One region of the Solibacillus sp. FSL W7-1472 genome, then DNA from elsewhere that is predicted to be linked to it. Evidence: riboswitches for the same ligand, from Rfam matches in the RefSeq annotation. Region 1 holds a riboswitch; each other region holds the start of a gene.
The links. Region 1 has a riboswitch for cobalamin ahead of cobJ (precorrin-3B C(17)-methyltransferase). Riboswitches for the same ligand answer to the same signal wherever they lie in the genome.
Positions count from the first base shown of each region.

Region 2: it holds a riboswitch for cobalamin, as region 1 does, so the genes downstream of both, MKY07_RS02770 (ABC transporter substrate-binding protein) here and cobJ (precorrin-3B C(17)-methyltransferase) in region 1, are expected to answer to the same signal.
Region 3: it holds a riboswitch for cobalamin, as region 1 does, so the genes downstream of both, metE (5-methyltetrahydropteroyltriglutamate--homocysteine S-methyltransferase) here and cobJ (precorrin-3B C(17)-methyltransferase) in region 1, are expected to answer to the same signal.

Region 1 covers NZ_CP150208.1:1,581,587-1,586,043, reverse strand. The annotation lists gene cobJ (precorrin-3B C(17)-methyltransferase) at 1-891, opposite strand, end outside; cobalamin riboswitch at 1,118-1,305, opposite strand; gene MKY07_RS07690 (S16 family serine protease) at 1,473-2,360, opposite strand; gene MKY07_RS07685 (DUF2785 domain-containing protein) at 2,376-3,179, opposite strand; gene MKY07_RS07680 (thioesterase family protein) at 3,183-3,587, opposite strand; gene MKY07_RS07675 (GNAT family N-acetyltransferase) at 3,602-4,405, opposite strand; gene MKY07_RS07670 (class I SAM-dependent methyltransferase) at 4,418-4,457, opposite strand, start outside.
Region 2 covers NZ_CP150208.1:552,140-556,596, reverse strand. The annotation lists gene MKY07_RS02780 (adenosylcobinamide amidohydrolase) at 1-1,000, opposite strand, end outside; gene MKY07_RS02775 (iron ABC transporter permease) at 1,000-1,998, opposite strand; gene MKY07_RS02770 (ABC transporter substrate-binding protein) at 1,991-2,938, opposite strand; cobalamin riboswitch at 3,079-3,268, opposite strand; gene MKY07_RS02765 (acyl-CoA dehydrogenase family protein) at 3,386-4,457, opposite strand, start outside.
Region 3 covers NZ_CP150208.1:2,053,101-2,057,557, reverse strand. The annotation lists gene MKY07_RS10130 (DUF2621 domain-containing protein) at 1-3, opposite strand, end outside; gene MKY07_RS10125 (DUF1659 domain-containing protein) at 159-377, shown strand; gene MKY07_RS10120 (DUF2922 domain-containing protein) at 409-630, shown strand; gene MKY07_RS10115 (YvrJ family protein) at 693-833, shown strand; gene MKY07_RS10110 (SCO family protein) at 940-1,551, shown strand; gene MKY07_RS10105 (transposase) at 1,851-2,153, shown strand; gene MKY07_RS10100 (IS3 family transposase) at 2,150-3,040, shown strand; cobalamin riboswitch at 3,311-3,491, shown strand; gene metE (5-methyltetrahydropteroyltriglutamate--homocysteine S-methyltransferase) at 3,654-4,457, shown strand, end outside.

The DNA of each region.
Region 1 (4,457 bases):
AACTATTTTTTTCTCTATAGCTTCAATTTTTTCATACCCGGTCTTTGCTTCACCCGTTTCCTGATCCAACGCCCAAGGTTCCGCTTCTTTTTTCAAACGTTGGTGCGGTTTTAATAGTTGCTTTTCTTCTCCTAACGTATATTTACGCTGATAACCACGCGGTGTAATGATTTTATTATCGTAGTAAAATGTTGAGGAATTCCCCACGACGACCGTTGTCAGCATTCCGATATCATGTTCGAGCATTTCTTCTAGTGTTGTTAACACAATGTCCTGCGTATCCCGATAGGCAGCTTTTACTAATCCGACAGGTGTATCAGGTGAACGATACTTAAGCAGTATTCGTTGCGCTTCCACAATTTGCCTTGTCCGTCTGCCGGATTTAGGATTGTAAAACGCAACGACAAAGTCTGCCATTGCCGCTGCCTCAATCCGTTTTTCGATGACCGTCCATGGTGTTAAATGGTCACTTAAACTAATTGTGCAGGAATCATGCATAACAGGAGCGCCAAGTAAACTTGCACAGGAGTTAATCGCTGATATACCCGGAACGACTTCTACTTCAATCCCTTCTTTTGCAGTCCATCCCTTTTCAATTAATACTTCATATACGAGGCCCGCCATTCCGTAAACACCTGCATCACCACTGGAAATAACAGCAACTATATGGCCGGCTTCAGCCTGTTTTACAGCTTCTTGCGCACGTGAAACTTCTTCAGTCATTCCCGTACTGACAATGGTTTTCGCCGTTACTAAGTGCTCAATCAGTTCAACATACGTTTTGTAGCCCATAATGTGATCACTTTGCTGTAGTGCATCGACTGCACGTTTTGTTATATGTTCCCGATCTCCAGGTCCGAACCCTACAACAAAGATCTTTCCTTTTTGCATGTAAACACCCTCCCTAGTAGAAAAATACATCTCGCACCAAATAGGACGTGATGATAATTTTTCTTATGTGGATTTCATTAAAAACTAGTATTGCTTATCCACTAAGAAATAAAAAAGCCCGCACCTCTCGTTAGAAAGAGGTACGGGCATGTGAAATTAATACTAAAAAAGTATAGAAAAACACAAAAACAATTACTTGTTTCGCCTATACTTCTCCCTCCGAAAAGTAAGTATCGTTTAAATAAGCAGGTTTCCTGGCTTAAGCTTCCTTTTACTTTCACATCTTCCCATCTTTACGACAGTGATTCATTGTGATTTCATCAGCTATTACAGTAGCGGGGGCTGCATTAGTCTTTCACTAATTTCCCTTTTACCTTACAAAATTCTGTAAGCACTTATTTAAATTGCAAATTATTAAATTATTATAAAAATAACATAGTCTATTAAAAAATGATAGAACAATTATTATGATATCTGTTTTTTTCAGTGAAGATAAAGCATTGTTCCTTCATTATTTTTGTCCTTTGCACATTAATTCCCTATCCTAATTAACAAAGGTTGTTTATTTTCTGTTTTTCATTTTATTTATTTAATGACCCTGTTTCATCTAGTTTTTTTATATCAGTTACAGCATTTTCTATAGATGCCACAGCGATAATTTCTATATTAAGCTGCTCATCTTTTTTTACTCTCTTCGCCTCTTCTTCATTTTCTACAGGTAGAATTATATGAGAAAAACCGCTTTGTTCGGCAATCAAAGTTTTCGCTTTTATTGAACCGATCTCCTTCACATTTCCTTTGCTATCAATCGCTCCTGTTACGGCAATCGGAATATTATTGTTAACGTCACCATTTTCGATAAGAGCGCTTAATACAGTGGCAAGTCCTGCACTATCACCTTCTATATCTTCTCTTTCTAAAAATTGATTAATAGCAAAAGCGTTTTCTGGTAAATAAGCAATGACATTTTCCTTCATCGTCTCAAAATGTTTCTCCGTAGGACGTACATAACTAAGTAATTCTTCATTTTTCGAACGATACCGGATTTTATTCGTAACAACTTCCGCATCCAAAACTTCTTTATTAGTTGAAAATTCCATAGTATGAATTAAGTAGTTCAAGTCCGTTATATATGGAATCTCAATCATTTCCACTGCCAATACATTGATTCCTGAGTCTTTCACTATTTCAAAAGGCTCGTTATATGACATAAGAAAATAAGTATATTTTTCATAATCAATCAGTCGGCTTTCAAAGACAGCTAATAGGGCTAGTATATAAAAAATCCCTAAAAAAGCTGCTTTCAACTTCTTCTGGTTCCGGTAAACAAAGAATCCGAAAATTGAAATACCCAGGCCCACTATAATAAAAACAATAAATTGATAACCGTTAATCTTATCAAAATAATATGCGAGTAAGCCTGTTATGTATAAGATGAATGGCAGTATCATTAAAAAAATACGTCTCAATTTTTCAACTCCTTACTAAACAAAAGTTGGATTTCCAAAAATAATCCAATCGGCTGTTTTTGTACATTTGGTTGATTTTAATAAATGTTTTAATAATGTTGCCTCAAATTTCTTTACGTTCCATTCATACCGGTATTTTTTATGCCAATCCTCTATTTGCATGGAATGAAGTTCTTTTAACCACGTTACCAATTGCTCATCCGTCAGTCCCTTATCCAGTAATGCATCAATGACCGGTAACATGCGTTCTTCTTCCTCATCGATTAAAGCATATTCAGTATGAAGACAGCTTTTTAAACTTTGTAATGCACTACATAATAATTTGGAATCCTTCATCAACGGATGTCTAATTGCTTCTGTTAATAAATCACTTCCATGTGCAACCGCATGTGCCCAGCCCTTCGTATTGTCGAATCCTCGGTAATCCTTCTCAAGAAATAAATAATGAATACTTCGGTGAATAGCCTCAACAACAAGTTCTTCAGGCAAACTTCTTTTTTCACGATCTATCCCTAAAATAAGGGTAATAACAAGTGCTGAAAAAGATCTCGTAAATACATCATCAGAAGGATTGCTCTGTGTAATATTTAAATAAAGGTGCTCATCATCCGAACATGTTTTTAATATTAAAACTAATTGTTCTTCAGTAAATTGCTCATTCAGAATTAATTCGCAAAATCCCCGATAAATTAAGTTGTCACGTAAATAGCCATCCGGATTTCCAATATTTTTTAGCATGAACTGGATTAATTCGTTAAAATCAATTAAATCCAGATTAATCGACTTTTTTACAATTCCTTCTAATTGTTCTTTCATCATATTTTATTGCTCCATTTCAAAAAGCTTCTTTAATGGATCAGGAATTTTCGCAACTCTTTTCTTTTCTAAATTGAAAAAGCATCCTGATTGTTTTCCGATGCAATGGATATGCTTTTCCGTTGTAATTTCCAGCTCCATTTCCCAACTTGATTGCCCGATTTTTACCATCCAGCAACGTCCGACCGGTTTATCGAAAATTGTTAAAGGGGCTTTGTATTCAATCTCTGTTTTCATCAAAATCGGGGAGATTTGCACTGCCATCATTTCCGCCAATGAGTAATGCTCATTTAAAAAAGCCATCCGTAAATCCTCAAACCATCTTACATATACAATATTACTTACAATGCCCATTGCATCGATATCATAGGCGTTTATTTGAATCGGTTGTTCTGCTAATAATGTTTTCACAATATTTGTCCCCCTTAATTTCTCTCTTCATAACGAACCATAGACCAAAAACCGATATCCTCAAATCCAATCCGCTTATAAATGCGTCCGGCAGCCGGATTATCATAAAACAGACAGATTGATTTTCCTTCAGCGAGCAGGTCACGACAAAGCTTTAACATACAGTGCGTGGCATACCCTTTTTTTCCGTAACCTGGTCTCGTTCCGACGCCTACAATCATTGCAGACTGGGAATTTTCTGCAGTGGTAGATGCTGAAGAGACCATCACACCCTGTTCGTCACGAATAATATAAGTACGCCCCGTTTTAAATTTTTCCGCGCGTTCTCTTCCTTCAATACTAAAGGTACCCGTTGAAAATTCCGGAATCGATTTGAGCATTTCAATATTTTCTTCGTATTCAATTGGCTGTAAATACGTCACATTTGAAAAATCCAAATCAGATGTGAGAACGGTCAATTCTGTACATTTTGCATAATACGTTTCGCTGTCCCGACGAATACCGCGGTCAATCCATTTCTTTAATGGAGCGACTAAATGTTGGAGTCCCGAAATTTCTATCTGTCCTTGATTTCCGTTAATTATTTTGGCAAATCCCTCGGTATCATAGTTTCCTTCACTGTACGGGATATAGTTTTGATCATAGCGCAGTAAAATCGCTTTTAGCTGATCACCTTCAAATTGCCCCCATAAATCCTGGATATCCGATTCCATCCCATACGCTTCAATATCACCGATGATAAATAAATTTTCTGCCGGCTTTTTATGTACAAGTGCCAATGTAGTTTCAAGGTCTTCGTTTGTTAACTTTCGAATCATTATATTTGCCTCCTATATAGTACGTTTACGAGCTTTTACGATAAAGGTTGTT
Region 2 (4,457 bases), 1.0 Mb from region 1:
AAAACTTGCGCTCTTTCAAAAAATGCTCCGTTTCCTCTTTCACATTATAAATATCGTATTCAGGAGCAATGGAACGGTTGAGTAATGTGTCATACCAGCCTATGCCGGCATTATGAACAGCTGATGAAATTACTTTTAGCGGTGCCTGTGCCTGATATTCGATATAGTCTTTAGTTATTTGAAACTTGTTGATATGGATTGCCGCAGCTTTTCTTTCCATTTCATTCGTTGGCAGCATCGTAATTTGCGGTTTTGGCAGTTCCGGATGGGGATATGTCGCAATTCGAGCCTGATACACATCGGCAATCTGCTCTTGCAGCACGACTTCATGCGGTTCGCCATACGCCCGTACTTCACCATTTTCCAATAGCAGCAGCTCATCACAATAAAGCGATGCCAAGTTAATATCATGGAAAATCGAGACAACTGTCAGCCCATGCACCTCAACTTGCATCCGAATCATATCCAAAATCTGCTTTTGATGCGCGATATCCAAATGGTTTGTCGGTTCATCCAATAGAAGCAGCTCCGAATTTTGTGCAAGTGCCTGTGCAATAAATACCCTTTGCTGCTCGCCGCCGGATAAAAACTCCAAGTATTGATTTTTATATTGCGAAACACCTGTGCTTTCCATCGCCCGCTGTACCGTCGTTTCATCTTCTTCCGTCCAAGATGAAAAAAAACCGCTCTGATGAGGGTAGCGTCCTAACGAAACCGCATCATATACACTGTTTGTAAATGCGCTTGCATTTAATTGGGGGAGTACGGCCATCTTTTTCGCTAATTGCTTGTTATCATAGCTTTTAAGCGGTTTCTCTTCAATGAAAATTTCGCCTGTTTCACATTTCAGCACACCACTGATCATCTTCAGTAATGTCGATTTTCCACTGCCGTTTGGACCAAGAATCCCGAGAATTCTTCCTTTTTCCACGTGAAACGTCATATTTTTCACAACTGTTTTCCCACCGTAACCGCCGGATAGATTATTTACTTTTAACATTATGCAACAACCTTTCTACGTTGCTTGAAGAAGATATAGGCAAAGACAGGTGCTCCAATAAAGGAAGTAATAACACCAATCGGCAGTTCAATAGGGGAAATAATTGTACGTGATACTAAGTCACAAATGACGAGCAGGCTTGCACCGTTCAAAAACGACAATGTCAATAAATGTCGATGGTCTGCTCCGATTAGCAGGCGAATCATATGCGGTACTACTAATCCGACAAATCCAATTGTCCCGGATGCAGCAACAGCCGCTCCTGTTAGAATGGAACCACCCGCCAATATCATATACTTGCTGCGCTTAACATTTACCCCTAAATACTGGGCACGCTCTTCTCCATAAATCATCGCATTCAATTCACGGCGAGTCAGCCAAATAATTGCTGTACCAAGCACCATAAATGGCAGAACCATCCGGACATATGGCCACCCTCGCATCGATACACTTCCTAGAAGCCAGCCGATGATTTCTCGTAGCTGTTCACCAGTAAGTGCGACCATTAAGGAAATACAGGACCCTAAAAACGAGCTGAAAATAATTCCCGTCAAAATCAGCGTCTCCATTTTCATCGAGCGGTCAACAAGTCTGGCAAATGTCAGGACGATGATCATCGTACATGCAGCTCCAGCCATACTGAATACCGGCAAAGTGAATACACCGAGCACCGGTATGGAAATGCCTAAAAAGATTGTCATTACCGCACCTACCGAGGCCCCTGATGAAATACCTAATGTGTATGGATCTGCCAAAGGGTTTTTAAGCAACCCTTGGAATGCTGCCCCCGCAATTGCTAAAGAAGCCCCGATTAATGCGGCTAAAATGACGCGTGGCATTCGGATTTTCCACAAAATACTGTATGCAACCGGATCTGTTGTTTTATCCCACAATGTCGAAAACGGAATATTAACTGACCCGAACGAAATGCCAATCCATATACTGCTTAAAAGCAATCCAATCGATAGTACATAGGCGATTGAATATTTTTTATTCATTGAATACCTCTGGATAAATTGCTTCCCCAATTGATTCAATACCTTCTACAATACGCGGACCTTGTCGACTTGTCGTATCGCTATCGACTAATTTCACATTGGCGTTTTTCACAGCATCCATTTCTGCATATGCATCATTTTCCTCGATTGCTGCCAAGTCGTTTTCATATGTTACTAAAATGATATCCGGATTGCTCTTTACAAATTGCTCCGAGCTGTACTGCGGCCACCCGAGTTCCGGAACGGCATTTTCTACATTTAATATATCAAGCATTTCACTAATGAACGTCTCCTGTCCAGCAACATATAGTTGCGGATTTGTCCCAACAACAACAAATACGGACTTCTCTTCCAGGTCGGCTACTTTCACTTCAATTTCTTCAATCCCCTCTTTAATGGAGATGATCATTTCTTCTGCTTCTTTTTCTTTATTCGTCAAATTGCCAATTTGTTCAATTGTTTCATATGTTTCTTCAAATGTTTTCGCATCTTTTACAACAAATACAGGAATTCCTACTGATTCAAGCTGAGCAATCGCCTGTTCATTGAAGCTGTACAATCCCGATTCATGTGCGACAACTAAGTCGGGCTGCAGGCTAATTATTTGTTCTAGATTAAATTCCATGCCGCCAACTGATTCTTTAGATAATGCTTCTTCAGGATATGTATCATTGTCGTTCACAGCAATAATTTCATCGTTTAACCCTAGTCCGAATAAAATTTCCGTATTGGATGGAGCCAATGTAATAATGCGCTCTGGTGCTTTTTCAAGCGTGATTTCTTTGTCCAAGGCATCTTTTATAGTTACCGGGAATTGTGCTGCTTCAGTTATTTCTGTATTGTCTTTTGCTGATTGTTCATCTGTTGCTTTTTCCGAGTTGCATGCCGCCAATGTTAATGTAAGTAATGCTGCGGAAGATAGCAGTTGCCATTTTTTCAAAATAATAACCTCCAAAATTTCGTTGTATAATTTTCTACAAAAATAAAAAGCTTCCTACTAAAATTGAAGGAAGCTTTACGTATGCAAATAAAATTCAATGGAAAAAGAATTTATCCGCCACATCCTATCCTCGTAGGTTTATTTTAGGGCATTATAAAGGCAGGTCTCCTGGCTTATGCATAACGTTGATAAGCGCCTTCCCGAAAGTTTTTCAGTGGCATACTGCTCTCAACTAGCATTTACAGTGGCGGGACCGCATCGGAATTGCACCGATTTCCCTTTTACTCCTTACTCTATCAGTGAGCAAGAACCTTTATCGTCCATATAAAATTAATAGCTCTATTATAGCTGATATTCATAAAAATGTGTGCTCAATCGCCAAAGTTTCAGATAATTCTTCTTATTTCGCTGAAATTACGAATAAAAGAACTGCTTCCCCCTTTGCTTTTAAGCTTTTTCAATTGCCGTTTCAGCTAAACGTTTAATCGTAATGTCATCCATTGGCGGATTGTGCAGACCTGCACGGACATCACGGTAATAGCGTTGAAGCGGATTTGATCTTTGCAGGCTTTTTGCCCCAACAAGACGCATCGCTTTATCGACAACTTCAATTGCTGTATTTGTCACTACATGTTTCGCAATATTGATTTCATTGACTAGTGTCGCCTTTTTAATCGGGTCATTATATAGTCCCGCAACTCCGTAAAGCGTAAAGCGCGCTCTCGTCAACGCCAAATCCATTTCGCCAATCAGCGTTTGTACATTTGGCAGCTGGGCAATCGTTCCTTGAATACTGTTGGGGGAATGGCTATTCGCAAAATTAACTGCGTAATCGCGTGCAGCCTGGGCAATGCCTAAATAGGTTGCCGGGATAAGCAGCAACCAGCCGTTCAGTTTAAATCCGGTTGAATAATTCGGTAATTCCACTAAGTTTGTTTTATCAACTCGTACATTATCGAGCACTAAATCATCGCTTCCCGTACCACGCATTGATGCAACATCCCATGTATTTTCGACCGATACCCCTTCAGCCGTTTTCGGAACGAGGAAAAATCCTAGCTGTCCCTCATCTTCAATCCATGCCGAAACTAAAAAATAGTCGAGGTCCGGTGCACCGCTCGTATAGTTTTTACGTCCATTAATTACATAATAATCCCCATCACGTTTTGCTGAAGTTCCCGGACGTCCGCCACGTACTGGACTTCCCATCGCAAACTCGCTTACCGCACGATTGACTGTCGCGCCATTTGCAACCTGTTCACCAAACCAGTCGAGCTTTTGTTCATCCCAGTAACGATTTTCGAAAATCTCGCCTACATTTTGAATTGTCCACGAAACAGCCAGCCCGGTGCTTCCGCAATAGCTCGCCAATGTTTCCTGCAGTAATAGCGCATCATAGACTGTGAAGCCATCCCCGCCATATTCCTTTGGCAGCGTTATTTTTGTATAGCCGATTTCGCGCAGCTTCCGGAAATTTTCAAATGGAAATGTTGCTTGTTCATCTGTTTGCTGAGCATTT
Region 3 (4,457 bases), 470 kb from region 1:
CACCTCATTACTTAATATTGTCTACGAAATTTCTTCTACTAATCTATTGGTGATAAACCTCATTATTGTCTATTATATAAGTTTTTGTAATTTTTTTCATCGTCATTGTCCCTTTTTTCTGTAAATCATGACATATATAGGGCAAGGAGGTGAGAAACATGAATGAATTTGGATTTTTATCTGCGACGTTGACAGTTTATTATCAGACAGGGCTTGATGAATTTAATGAGCCAATGATTAAAAGTTCCACATTCCGTAACTTGGAAAGAAACGCAACAGCCCAGCAGCTGTACACAGTTGGGACAACAATCGTCGGCTTAACAGATTACGATTATATCGAATCTGTGAAAACGCAGAAAGAAACGATTACAGCTTAATTAAGTGTAGTAAAGAAAAGGAGGAGAGCTTATGGCACAAGTTTTACAATTAACATTTGCCAACATTGCAGGAAGCACGATGACGATCAATATAAGTGATCCGAAGCCGAATTTAACTGAGGCTGAAGTGAATGCAGCGATGCAAACAATTATTGATCAGGCGGTATTTTCGAAAGACGGATTTTTGTTCAATGTAAAAAAATCTGCGCGTATTGTTGAGCGTAATGTAACAGCAATTGAACTGATCAGCTAATAGCAAGGCCGGCGAAGTGTGATGCTTTGCCGGCTTCTTTAAATAAAAATGGAGGGATTATAATGGACCAGTGGATTGCCATTCTTCAGGAAGTAACGTTTCCGATCTTTATATCTTTTTATTTACTGTATCGGATAGAAACAAAACTTGAAGCGATTCATACAGCACTCGTATCATTACATCATCCTGCAGATAGAGCGTGAGAAACTCTTCACAATGTTGACACACGTCCTTTCTTCCAATAACTATTGAGAATATACTAAATATTGGGTAAGATGAGAGTAATGTTCAAAGAGTGGAGAGAGAGAAATGAAAACGAAAAACATAGTATTCGCACTTATGCTCTTGGCAGCAACTGTACTTACAGCATGCAGCAATTATCAGTTTAAACCGACGACCAACTTTGAAATTAGCGAGTTTACGATGACCGATCACCGGAACAATGAAGTGACACTGGACAGCCTAAAAGGGGAACCATGGCTTGCAATGTTCATCTTCACAAGCTGTACAACAATTTGCTCACCAATGACAATGAATATGACCCGTGTCCAGGATCATCTCGAGAAAAAAGGGCTGGAAGATTATAAAATTGTCGCGTTTTCCGTTGATCCGGACTACGACACACCGGCGCGTTTGACAGAATATTTATCGCGCCATACACCAGTAGATGAATCAAAATGGCATATGCTGACAGGATACGATCAAAAATTTATTGAGCAGTTTGGCAGAAACTCATTTAAAACACCTGTCCAGTCGATTGAAGGGAACGATCAAGTTATCCATGCCGATACATTTTTCCTAGTGGATGAAAAAGGAATCGCCGTGAAAAACTATTCAGGCTATGGCACTGGCGAAGATGGTGTTCCATATGAAACGATTGCGAGTGATATGGAAGCACTCATTGACGAACGTCTAAAGTAATAGTGAAATGAAAGATTAACTTGCGAAAAAAGTGTAGCTGCTTTTTAAGCAAGTTTTTTTATGGAGTTTACTGCGGGCTTTTCTAATAAATATAAAAATGTGCTAATAAATCCACCGATTTTCTAATAAGTTGCTGATTTTCTAATAAAGGAGCAGGATATGCTAATATCAGTTCCAGATTAGCTAATAAGTATGTCAACTTTTCTAAAATCATCCGCAGAAGTGAGGTTAGTATAAAAAATGGACACGTCTTAAGAGACACTTTAAGATTAAGATATCTAAAAAAGGACGTGGAACCGATGAAAGAAAAACAAACTCGTAAACGATTAGACACACAAACAAAAGAATACATTTTAAAGTCTGTTTTAGAAGATGGCGCAAAAGTTTCAGATCTGGCATTTAAGTTTGAAATTGGATCTTCAACGATCCATAAATGGATTAAAGATTATCGTGAATCGAAAAATCAGGATGTCACACGTTACTTTACTTCTAGCGAAGTAGATAAGTTGCAGGCAGCGTTTGATAAGAAGTTACGTGATTTGGAAGAAGAGAATGAAATTCTAAAAAAGGCTATGCACATCTTCGCGAAAAACCCCGAGTGATTTATGCATTCATTGAAAAGCATAAAAACGACTTTGGCATTGCGATGATGTGTAAAGTATTGATGGTTTCAAAAAGCGGTTATTATGATTGGCGTAAAAAACAGATACAGCCCTTATCGGAAAAAGAAGTACGTGATACAGAAATTGCCCATCAGATTCATCGATCGTATGCGAGGAGTTTTGGTACATACGGTAGCCCTCGAATTGCGCAAGACTTAGCGAGTTTAGGGTATGTCTGTTCGCAAAAGAAAATTGCGAATATGATGCGAAACCTTGGGTTAAGTGCCGTAATCCCGAAAACTGTTCAACGAACAACGGATTCCAATCACCATCAATTTATTTATCCGAATCTAGTCAAACGCCAATTTCAAGTAAAAGAGAAAAATAAAGTATGGGTCGCAGATATAACTTATATCCGAACACTGGAGGGGTGGGTGTATCTTGCGTCAATCATGGATTTATATTCTCGTAAAATCGTCGGCTGGGCCATCGCAGATCATATGGAAGAAACATTAGTAGATCAAGCCTTGAAGCATGCTTTAGCAGTTCGAAAACCCGAAAAAGGATTAGTTCATCATTCAGATCGAGGTGCACAATATTGTGCCACAAGCTATACAAGAACTTTAAAAGAACATGGGATTAAAATTAGCATGAGTCGTAAAGGAGATCCCTATGACAATGCGTGTATTGAATCCTTCCACGCCACAATCAAAAAAGAATGGATCTATCGTCACCGTTTCGAATCCAAAAAAGAAGCAAGAAAGAGCGTGGAGTCATATATCGTAAACTTTTACAATGAACGACGACGTCATTCAACAATCGGTTATTTATCACCAAACCAATTTGAGAGAAATCAACAGGAGCCCGTTTGTCAAAATGCCTCATAAAGTTCTCTTACAGGGTTTTCATCCCTCCATGCCCAGGTCTGGGCATGGAGGGATGAAAAGCAGAGCAACCGAAGGGCGGTAGCAAAAAAAGTCTCTTAACGTTTGTCCGAAATATTGACGGAAGACCAGAAGTGCTAAAATAAACAAATTTCTTCTAATAAAAAGCACACAGCATCCACTGAAATTATTTCAACCCCGCATATCTTTAATATGGTCGCAAAATAAAAAGAATTTTCAAAACTAGAATTCTATGATATAGTATACGAAATTACATACTGTGTAAGTTACGGTGCTTGTGAGAACAAGCTTAAAAGGGAAACCAGTGAAAGTCTGGTGCTGTCCCGCAACTGTAAATCGGAGTTCGTGATATTCAACCACTGTCTATTGATGGGAAGGGTCACAAGAACGTTGATGATGAGCCAGGAGACCTGCCGGAAACTAGTACACGCCAATACCTACGTGGAAATAGGTGGTGATTTTGTGCGAAAGTGAGACAGAACTCCTTTGATTATGCAAAGGTTTTTATTGTCAATCTCTTAAACATTCACACCCCTCTTTCATTTTGAAAGAGGGGTTTTGGTTTTTATGTAACAAATTTAAGGAGGAATTGTTTATGAAAACAGCAGTAATTGGCTATCCGTATATTGGACAAAATCGTGAATGGAAACGTATAACAGAGGCGTTTTGGAAAGAACAATTGTCTTTGGAATCCTATGAACAGGAAATGAAAAACTTACGACTTGCCCAACTCCATCAACAGCAGAATTTAGGGCTGGATGTTTTAACGGTAGGAGATTTTACATACTATGACCGTATGCTTGATTTAGCCATTATGTTTAATATGATTCCATCTAGATACGACCGTCTTTCCTTGAAGCATCAGTTAACAGCGTATTTTGCAATGGCGCGCGGGGCTGAAAATGTGGTGGCTTGTGAAATGACGAAATGGTTCAACACGAATTATCACTACATTGTCCCGGAATACGAAGGGCAGCAACTGACATTGCAACACAATGTTTACGCGCAATATATTCAGGAGGCAATCGAAGCATTCGGCATGACCCCTCGTGTGACTATTATCGGTCCATTTACATTTTATAAACTGACGAAAGGTGTAGGCCAAGAACAAAAACAACACTATATTCAGCAGCTGGTAAAGGTGTATAAAGAGTTGCTTCAGTCATTGGAAGCAAGTGGCGCAACATCGATCCAGCTTGAAGAACCAAGCCTTACAAAAGACCTTACGTCCGAAGATATCGCATTAGTTCAACATTTCTATCATCAAATATTAAAAGGACTGACAGTTGAATCGATCTGCACAACTTATTTTGAAGCGTTATCCAACTATGAAACAATGATTAATTTGCCTGTAGATGGCTTTGGACTGGACTTTGTTCATGGGAAAAATGAAAATCTA